Regions from separate parts of the Streptomyces sp. NPDC101132 genome, predicted to be linked through region 1. Evidence: riboswitches for the same ligand, from Rfam matches in the RefSeq annotation. Region 1 holds a riboswitch; each other region holds the start of a gene.
The links. A riboswitch is a leader RNA that binds a small molecule or an ion and turns the genes downstream of it on or off. The one in region 1 is predicted to bind cyclic di-AMP.

Region 1 (3,263 bases):
GGGGACAGGATTTGAACCTGCGACCTCTGGGTTATGAGCCCAGCGAGCTACCGAGCTGCTCCACCCCGCGTCGGTGACTCCAGCTTACGCCATTCCGGGGGGTGCTCCGCGCCATTTGATTCCCGGGGGGCTTCCGGGGGGTTCCGGCGCCGGCCGCGGGCCGCCGGCGCGTCGGCCCGCGCGACGCCGGCGGACCGGGCGGCGACACCCGTTCGGCCCCGCCCGCTCGCCGTGCGGCCGCCCCGCCCGCAGCCTTGGGAGGCGGGGCGGCGGCGGCCCGTACCGCGGGCGCGAGCGGGGACCGGTCAGGGAGGGACGTGGTGGGGCTGGGGCAGCGAGGAGGATCCTCCCGGGGGGCCGGGAGAGCCGGCCGGGCCCGGAGCCGCACCGGTGACGGCAACGGCAGACGCTTCGCGCGGACCTTCCTGCGCGTGCTCCCCGCACTCCTGATCGTCCTGGGTCTGGGCTTCGACGTCCTGACCCCGCCCAGCTTCACGGGCGCGCCCTTCTTCACCGCGGCACCTCTGATCGCCGCCCCGCTCTTCGCGTTCTCCACCACCCTGCTCACCGGCGCGACCGCCGCTCTGGCCGTGCTCATGCTCCAGCTCCGCAACGGCAGCTCCGGCAAGGTCGAGGCGGTCACCGAGCTGGTGACCGTCTTCACCGTCGCGGTCCTGGCGCTGCTGATCAACCGCGTGGTCCGGCGCAGCGGCGCGCAGCTCGCCTCCGCGCGCGGCGTGGCCGAGGTCGCCCAGCGCGCGGTGCTGCCCACCCCCGCCGGACGCATCGGCGGACTGCACGTCTCCGCCCGCTACGAGGCCGCCGACGCCGACGCGTTCATCGGCGGGGACCTGTACGCCGTCCAGGACACCCCGTACGGCGTCCGCCTCGCGGTCGGGGACGTACGCGGCAAGGGGCTCGGCGCGGTCGAGGCGGTGGCGGTGGTGCTCGGCGCCTTCCGCGAGGCGGCCGAACGCGAACCCACCCTGGAGGGTGTGGCCCGGCGGGTGGAGCGGGCCCTGGCCCGGGAGGGCACCCGGCGCGACAGCCTCGACTCCGTCGAGGGCTTCACCACCTGCGTACTGGCCGAGGTCTCCCCGGACGGCGGCACGCTCCGCGTGGTCAACCGGGGGCACCCCGAGCCGCTGCTGCTGCGCGCCGACGGGAAGCTGGAGGTGCTGGCCCCCGCGGAGGCCGCCCTGCCGCTGGGCATGGGCGAGCTGGGGGACGGGCGGTACCGGGCGGACGCGTGGCCCTTCCCCGCCGGCTCGACGCTGCTGCTCTACACCGACGGGCTCTCCGAGGCCCGGGACGCCGCGGGCGCCTTCTACGAGCCGGCCGAACGGCTGCGCGGACGGATCTTCCCCGGGCCGGAGGAACTGCTGGCCGGCCTGATCGCCGATGTGCGGCGGCACACCGGTGGCGGCGCCACGGACGACATGGCGCTGCTCGCGGTCGTCCGCCCGACGCCGGGTCAGGCCGTGCGCCGGAGGTCCGTCACCGCCGCACGGCGCCGCTGAGCGCGTCCGGCCGGACACGCAACGTAAGCGAAGCAGGTGGGGGCGTCGGTTGGTTGACGGCCCATCAGGGTACGGAAGTGGCCGGAGTGGCGATGTCTGCGCAGGCGTCTCGCCCGACTCTGTCGCTCGATGCGGCATTTGCCCTGGCCAACGCCGGTCACGGAATGGCTGGTTGATGTGAAGGATCAAGTAAGGGAGCTTGGAATCACTCCCTGTTGTCTATTACCGTTCGATAACGCAGCGCGGCTGTCCAGGCCGTCGCAAGTGACGGCACCGTGCGCGTGCGCGCCGAATCCCGTGAGGGAACCGGGGAACCACCAACTTGGGGTGAATCGGGTCGTTCTGACCCGTAGGAGACCTTCCTGCTCCGAACCCGTCAGCTAACCCGGTAGGCCAGAAGGAAGGAAAGGAGCGCCCCCGTGGCGTCCAGCAGGCCTGCCCCCGAAGCCCCCGGTTCCATCGAGACGGACTCGCCCTACCCGGGCGGAACCGGTGCCGGGGCCTGGGGCGAGTGGAACCCCACCGAGGACTCCGCCCGTCCGGCCGGCGGCCGCCACCGCGTCGCCAAGCAGCGCGGCGGACTCGCGCGCAGCTCCACGGTCCTCGGCGTCGGCATCATCGCCGCCGTCGGCGCCACCGGCATGGCCACCGCACAGGACAAGCCCCCGGTCGCGATATCCATACCCTCGCTGCTCCCCGACGACGAGGCGGACGCGGCGCGGGAGACCACCCCCATCGAGGCGCCCCTCACCAACGCGGGCGTCACCCCCGAGCAGGCCGCGGCCGGCACCGACGCCGGCGAGGCCCTGCGCAACCGCATCCTCCAGCAGGCGGAGTCCCAGGCGGACGCGGCCGTCGCCCAGGAGAAGGAGGCGGCCCAGCGCGCCGCCGAGCAGGCCGCCGCCGCGAAGGCGAAGGCCGAGCGGGAGGCGGCGGACAAGAAGGCCGCCGAAGCGCGCAAGGCCGCCGAGGCCGCGGCGAAGGCGGCCGCGGAGGCCAAGGCGGAGGCGGAGCGCCTGGCCAAGCTGGCCGGCCAGTACGCACTGCCCACCTCCTCGTACACGCTGACCTCGCACTACGGCGACTCCGGCTCGATGTGGTCCTCCGGCCACCACACCGGCCTGGACTTCGCCGCGCCGACGGGCACCCCCGTCAAGGCCGTGCACGGCGGAAAGATCATCTCGGCGGGCTGGTCCGGCGCGTACGGCTACCGCATCGTCCTCCGGCTGGAGGACGGCACGGAGGTCTGGTACTGCCACCTGTCCTCGATGTCCGTCACCTCGGGCACCGTCACCACCGGCGAGACCATCGGCCGCGTCGGCGCCACCGGCAACGTCACGGGCGCCCATCTCCACCTGGAGGTGCGGACCGGCGGAGCGACGGTGGACCCGCTGGCATGGCTGCGGGGCAAGGGCCTGACGGTCTGACGACGGCGGGGTACGGGGCCACGGCGCCGTCCGCCGGGTACGGGCCCACCGCGTCCACGGCGTACGGCCCCACCGCGTCCACCGCGTGCGCCGCGCCCCGCATCGCCGGTACGAACAGCGGGTCCCGGCGCCCCCGGGCCCGTACCCCGAGCCAGGCCAGCACCCCGAAGACCGGCACCATCACGGTCGCGTACACGACGTAGAAGCCGTACTCGCCGAACTCCGACGAGCTGTTCCACAGGGCGTGCGTCGCCATCGCCAGCGCCAGCCCGGCCAGGGGCAGCCCGACGCGCCGCCACCGCCCGGCCGCGAAGGC
Region 2 (3,263 bases), on a different contig from region 1:
CGATCTTGTGCCGCAGCTGGGTGAGCATCGAGATCAGGCCCGGGCTGCCGGAGGCCTGGGCGAGCGTCTCGTGGAACCAGCCACCCAGGGAGCGCAGGTCCTCCCCCTGGCCCCGGCGGGCGCGTTCCTGGCCCAGGCGCACGAGCCCGCGCAGCACCTTCAGGTGGCCCTCGGTGCGGCGCTGCGCGGCCCGGGAGGCCCCCAGGGGCTCCAGCAGCACCCGCAGCTCCAGCAGGTCGGCCGCCTCCTGTTCGGTGGGCTCGGCGACGCAGGCCCCGGCGTGCCGGCGGGTGGTGACGAAACCCTCCGACTCCAGGGTGCGCAGGGCCTCGCGGACCGGGACGCGCGAGACGCCGTACCGGCGGGCGAGGAGTTCCTCGGTGAGCCTGCTGCCGCGCTCGAAGACGCCGGCGACGATGTCGTCGCGGATCGCCGTGCACACCGCGTGCGCGGGAATGCGCATGACCGGACCTCCGCTTAATCCCCGCGAAACGCGGTCGGCGTCGACATGTGTGCCGCCGACTCTATTGCAGAAACGAGGAATTCCGGAGCGCGGCGATGAATTCCGGAATGGTTTTTTGCCAGATCCGCACATGCCGGGTCCCGACCGCCGGTCCCGACCACCGGTCCCGACACGCCGGCTCTCCGCGCGCCGGGCACGCCGAAGGCCCCGGCTCGGGGAGCCGGGGCCTTCGGGAAGCGGGGGTCGCCGCGGGGCGGCGGGGGCGCGGCGTGGCGCGGGTCAGATGCTGACGCCGTGCGAGCGCAGGTACGCCAGCGGGTCGATGTCCGAGCCGTAGTCGGCCGAGGTGCGGGCCTCGAAGTGGAGGTGCGGGCCGCTGGAGTTGCCCGTGGAGCCGGAGAGGCCGATCTGGTCGCCCGGGGTGACGCGCTGGCCGACCGAGACGTTGATCGACGAGAGGTGGCCGTACTGGGTGTACGTGCCGTCGTTCATCTTGATGACGACGTTGTTGCCGTACGCGCCGCCCCAGCCCGCCTCGACGACCGTGCCGAGGCCGACCGCGTGCACCGAGGTGCCGGAGGCGGCGTGGAAGTCGATGCCGGTGTGGCTGCCGGAGGACCACATGGAGCCGCCGGCCTTGTACGAGGTGCTGACGTACGAGCCCGCGACGGGGGCGACGTAGGTGAGCAGACGCTTGCGCTCGGCCTCGCGGGCGGCGCGCTCGGCGGCCTCGCGCTCGGCCTTGGCCTTGGCCTCGGCCTTCGCCTTGGCCTCGGCGGCACGCTGGCGGGCCTCGTTCTCGGCCTGGGCCTTGGCGGCGGCGATCTCGGCGGCGGCCTGCTGGGACTCGGCCTGGGCCTCGATCTGGCCCGCGAGGTCGTCCGCGACGACGACGGCGTTCAGGCCGGTGTCCTCGGGGCCGCGGGAGTCGGCGTCGGTGGCGGCGAAGGCCGGGCCGGCCAGGGTGCCGACGACACCGGTGGTCGCGAGGGCGGCTATGCCGGCCACGTTCGCGCTCTTGCGGCTCAGACGGCTGGGGCCACGGTGCTTACCGGTGGCACGACTGCCAAAGGCCATGGAGAGGCTGATCCTTTCCTTCCCTCTCGCCTACCGGGTTAGCTGACGGGTTCGGAGCAGGAAGGTCTCCTACGGGCCACCTCTGGCGAGGCGGTCCGATTCACCCCAGGGACTGATGTGGGTCCCCGGCTCCCCAGGCTCGCGCCTGACGGGGACTCGGCGATTGCTGTCCGGTGCCGCGGGTGCGGCTGTTACAGCTGACGGACAGCGAGGTTGACGCTAGGCGGATCGTCGGACAATCACCAAACGGACACGCTGTTTTGTGGCGTACGCCACGGGTCATTCAGGCAACGAACGCCCTGAAACGGACAGAAATCGCAAACGGGGCCCTGATGGACAATCCATCAGGGCCCCGCTCCATGTCGGGCCGGAACCGGGTCAGTTGGTGACCACGGTCACCTCTCCGATGCCCAGCGCCCGCACCGGGTCCGCGATCTGGGACGCGTCACCCACGAGCACCGTCACCAGACGGTCCACCGGGAAGGCGTTCACCACGGCCGAAGTCGCCTCCACCGTGCCGGTTTCGGCGAGCCGCGCGTACAACTGCGCCTGGAAGTCGTCCGGCAGCTCCTGCTCGACCTGGTCGGCCAGGGTGCCGGCGACGGCCGCCGCGGTCTCGAACTTCAGCGGCGCCACGCCGACCAGGTTCTGCACGGCCACGTCGCGTTCGGCGTCGGTCAGGCCCTCGGCGGCGAGGGTGCGCAGCACCTGCCACAGGTCGCCCAGCGCGGGGCCGGTGTTGGGCGTGTCCACCGAGCCGCTGATGGCCAGCATCGAGGCGCCGGTCCCGTCGGCCGTGGAGCGCAGCACCTGCCCGAAGGCGCGCACGCCGTACGTGTAGCCCTTCTCCTCCCGGAGCACGCGGTCCAGGCGCGAGGTGAGCGTGCCGCCGAGGCAGTACGTGCCGAGGACCTGCGCGGCCCAGACGCGGTCGTGGCGGTCCGCGCCGATCCGGCCGATCAGCAGCTGGGTCTGCACGGCGCCGGGCCGGTCCACGATCACCACGCGGCCGGTGTCGTCCGCGGTGACCGGCGTGACCGGGTACGCCTCGCCGGAGCCGCCGGTCCAGGAGCCCAGGGTGTCGGCGAGGACGGCGTCCAGGTCGGTGCCGGTCAGGTCGCCGACCACCACCGCCGTGGCCGTCGACGGGCGCACGTGGGCCTCGTAGAAGGCGCGCACGGCCCCGGAGTCGATCCGGCCGACCGTCTCCTCGCTGCCCTGGCGCGGACGCGACATGCGCAGGGTGGCGGGGAAGAGCTCCTTGGAGAGCTGCTTCGCGGCCCGGCGCTGCGGGTTGGCCAGCTCGTGCGGGATCTCGTCGAGGCGGTTGCGGACCAGGCGGTCCACCTCGCTGTCGGCGAAGGCTGGGGCGCGCAGGGCCTCGGCGAGCAGGGTCAGGGCCTTGTGCAGGCGGGAGGCGGGCACCTCCAGCGAGACCCGGACGCCGGGGTGGTCGGCGTGCGCGTCGAGGGTGGCGCCGCAGCGCTCCAGCTCGGCGGCGAACTCCTCGGCGGAGTGCTTGTCGGTGCCCTCCGACAGGGCACGGGCCATGATCGTGGCCACGCCGTCGAGGCCCTCGGGCTCGGCCTCCAGGGGGGCGTCGAGGATGACCTCGACGGCCACGACCTGCTGGCCGGGGCGGTGGCAGCGCAGGACGGTCAGGCCGTTCCCGAGCGTGCCGCGCTCGGGGGCGGGGAAGGCCCACGGCTTCGGCTGTCCGGCC
Region 3 (3,263 bases), on a different contig from region 1:
GGTGCGCCGTTTCCGGTGCGGCCGCGCCCGGTTGAGAGGGCGTGAAGACGACATCGACGCCCGGGCCGCTCGCCGCGCTCCAGGGTGCCTACTGGCTCGACTCCCCGTCCGCGCACGAGGGCGAGGACTGCGGTCGGTGTGCCGCCCTGCGCACGGACCCCGAGGTCCCCGGGCCACCCGCCGCCGAACCGCCGCACGGGCGCGCGCCGGTGCTGCTGCGCATGGCGATGACGCTGCTGGCCGCCGCCTCGATCGTGACGGCGTTGCTGCTGACCGGCCTCCACGTGGTGCCCTGAGGGCGACGGGACGCGCCGGTCAGTCCTCGGAGCGTTCGGTGACGGGGGCGTCGGTGCGGTCGCCGAGGAACTCGTACCAGCGCCGCTGGAGGCACACGTACCGGGTGTCGGCCTCGACCAGCCGGAGGAAGGCGCCGACGGCGTCGGCCAGCCTGCCCTGGAGGCCGCCGTCGGCCAGGTCACCGGCGTCGGTGAAGCCCTCGTGCGCCCTGGCGAGGCTGAACATGTCCGGGTAGACGCGGCAGCCCAGGTGCTCCAGGGGGACGCGCAGGGCCCACAGGCCGCGGTTGCCGCCGACCAGGGACGGCGAGGCGGAGACGAGCAGCGCGTGCTTGTCCTTGAAGGGCTGCGGCCGGACCCGGGACACCCAGTCGACGGCGTTCTTCAGCACCCCGGGCACGGAGGCGTTGTACTCGGGCGAGGAGATCACGAAGCCGTCGCAGGAGGCGATCCGCTCGCGCAGGGCCAGCGCGCCCTCCGGCAGCCCCGTCTCGGCCTCGGCGTCGCCGTCGTAGACCGGCATCGGGAAGTCGGCCAGCCGGGCCAGGTCGACGGCCGCGCCCGCCTCGGCGGCCAGCCGGGCCACCAGGGCGGCCAGCCGCGTGTTCAGCGACCCGGCGCGCAGCGAGGCGCCGAAGACCAGCAGGCGGACCGGCTGGCGCACCTCGTCGGGGACCGGCATGCGGGCCGCTTCGGGGACCGCTGCGGGTCCGGGGTCAACAGTCATGGGCCGCTGCCTCCAGTGCGGGGGGTGTGACCACGAGACCAGCACAGCGGGGGAGCGGCGGACGGGTGCCGGGGCCGTGCCGGGGGCGAACTCACCCGGGCGGCGGCGGCCCCTCCGGCCACCCTCACCAGAACGGACTAAAACGGACATAAATGAGCGCTTGCGACGCATCCCGCTTTTCCGTGCCGCGCCGGTATTTCACACTCCTTGTGGGCCCCGGTGATATGTGTCACGCGAGGCTTTCGCGTGACATGCCGGGGTGGACCCGAAAGCGTTGCCGCGACTGGAAAGTTGGGGTGAGCCGGAAAATCGATCTTGCCATTTTCCGGCCCGAATTCCCCCGTTCGCTTTCCTTTAGCGAATTCAGGACTTGTTCCGTCCCGCGGCTCTCGCCTACGGTCACGCTCATTCCGGGTGGAACGCCGAATCCTGCCGCCGCCCGGACCGCACCGTCCCCATTCAATTCACGTACGGCAGGAGCGGGGGAACCAGGTAAGCCGCCGTTCCGCGATCTTCCGCGGAACGGCTCGGGGTGAAGTCACCACGTGTGGCCGGACAACTCCAGTCCGAACCCGACAGCTCACCTCGCAGGCGACGGAGAGGAATGCGCCATGCCCGGAAAAGGCAAGCACCGCCGCCCCAAGAACACCCGTCTGACCCGCGGCTTCGTCGCCGTCGGCACCGGTGGTGCCGCCCTGGCGCTGCCCGTGCTGGGTGCCACCACGGCCAGTGCCGCGGCCCCCGCCACGGCCGGGACCGTCGCCCCGCAGGCCGTCGGCGCCGCCCCCGCCGCGGCACCGAAGGCCCCGGTGACCTACGCGGTCAAGGCCGGCGATTCCCTCGTGAAGATCGCCGAAAAGCATTCCCTCGCCGGCGGCTGGAAGAAGCTCTACCAGGACAACAAGACGGTCATCGGTGAGGACCCGTCACTCATTCGTCCGGGCCTGAAGCTCTCCGTCGGGGCGGCCGCCGGGAAGGCCGCGCCGGCCCGGAAGGCCGCGCCCGCGCGGGCCGACCGTTCCGCCCGTACCACCCTCAAGGCCGCGGCTCCCAAGGCGAAGAGCTACGCGAACAACCTCGACGGGTGGATCCGCGAATCCCTGGACATCATGGTCAAGCACGGGATTCCCGGCAGCTACAACGGCATCTACCGCAACGTCATGCGGGAGTCCTCGGGCAACCCGCTCGCCATCAACAACTGGGACTCCAACGCCGCCGCGGGCATTCCCTCCAAGGGCCTGCTCCAGGTGATCGACCCGACGTTCCGCGCCTACCACGTGCCCGGCACCTCGACCGACTCGTACGACCCGGTCGCGAACATCACCGCCGCGTGCAACTACGCCGCCGCGCGCTACGGCTCCATCGACAACGTCTTCGGCGCCTACTGATCCCCCTCGGGTGTGCGACACCGGGACCGGCGGCCACGGCCGCCGGTCCCGGCCGCGTTCGCGGGTGCGATCGCAGGGGGAGTGCCCGGCCGCGCGCCCGCGTCAGGTCCGCGTGTACCTGACGTACGGCGGCCGGGGGCGTTGAGCGCGGGCCCCGGGCTGCCGAAGCTGGCCGGAAGTGGCCCCCGGCCGCGGCGCCGGCACCCCCTCCGCCGTGGCCCGGGGCGTGATGTCGCGCCGACCGGATGAGGAACCACGTGATCGACCTCGATGGACAAGTCGCCCTGACCACAGAGCTCTTCGGTGACCCGGAGGCCCTCTTCGGCACGCTCGGCGGGCGCGGCCCGGTCCACCGCGTCGCCCTGCCGGACGGCATGCCCGCCTGGCTGGTGACCGGCCACCGGGAGGTGCGGGAGGCGCTCTCCGACCCCCGCCTCGTCCGCGGCGCGCACGCCGCCGCGCCCGAACTCCGGCAGTACCTCGGCATGTACAGCGACGAGTTCGTGCTCACCAAGCACATGATGCTGAGCGACCCGCCGGACCACACCCGGATGCGCAAGGTGGTCGCCAAGGCCTTCACCCCGCGCCGGGTCGAACTGCTGCGCCCCCGCGTCCAGGAGATCACCGACGGGCTGCTCGACGCCGTCCTGCCCGCCGGCCGGGCCGACCTCGTGGAGGCCCTGGCGCTCCCGCTGCCGATCGCGGTGATCTGCGAGATGCTCGGCGTCCCGTTCGGAGACCGGGACGAGTTCGGCCGCTACGCCGAGGTCATCACCGGCATGAACGCCTCCTCGGGGCCCGGCGAACTCGCCGCCGCCGGGCAGTGGTTCAACACCTACCTCAGCGAGCTGA

Region 2: it holds a riboswitch for cyclic di-AMP, as region 1 does, so the genes downstream of both, ACIQUR_RS18805 (M23 family metallopeptidase) here and ACIQUR_RS24505 (peptidoglycan DD-metalloendopeptidase family protein) in region 1, are expected to answer to the same signal.
Region 3: it holds a riboswitch for cyclic di-AMP, as region 1 does, so the genes downstream of both, ACIQUR_RS19245 (transglycosylase SLT domain-containing protein) here and ACIQUR_RS24505 (peptidoglycan DD-metalloendopeptidase family protein) in region 1, are expected to answer to the same signal.

What each region holds. Positions count from the first base shown of each region.
Region 1 covers NZ_JBIVYX010000011.1:17,226-20,488, reverse strand. The annotation lists tRNA gene ACIQUR_RS24515 (tRNA-Met) at 1-70, opposite strand, end outside; gene ACIQUR_RS24510 (PP2C family protein-serine/threonine phosphatase) at 327-1,520, shown strand; cyclic di-AMP (ydaO/yuaA leader) riboswitch at 1,797-1,930, shown strand; gene ACIQUR_RS24505 (peptidoglycan DD-metalloendopeptidase family protein) at 1,940-2,947, shown strand; partial or broken gene ACIQUR_RS24500 (PrsW family intramembrane metalloprotease) at 3,075-3,263, opposite strand, start outside.
Region 2 covers NZ_JBIVYX010000007.1:345,144-348,406, forward strand. The annotation lists gene ACIQUR_RS18800 (GntR family transcriptional regulator) at 1-463, opposite strand, end outside; gene ACIQUR_RS18805 (M23 family metallopeptidase) at 743-1,540, opposite strand; cyclic di-AMP (ydaO/yuaA leader) riboswitch at 1,553-1,712, opposite strand; gene ACIQUR_RS18810 (M16 family metallopeptidase) at 1,919-3,263, opposite strand, start outside.
Region 3 covers NZ_JBIVYX010000007.1:456,080-459,342, forward strand. The annotation lists gene ACIQUR_RS19235 (hypothetical protein) at 42-296, shown strand; gene ACIQUR_RS19240 (NADPH-dependent FMN reductase) at 316-978, opposite strand; cyclic di-AMP (ydaO/yuaA leader) riboswitch at 1,434-1,630, shown strand; gene ACIQUR_RS19245 (transglycosylase SLT domain-containing protein) at 1,635-2,411, shown strand; gene ACIQUR_RS19250 (cytochrome P450) at 2,669-3,263, shown strand, end outside.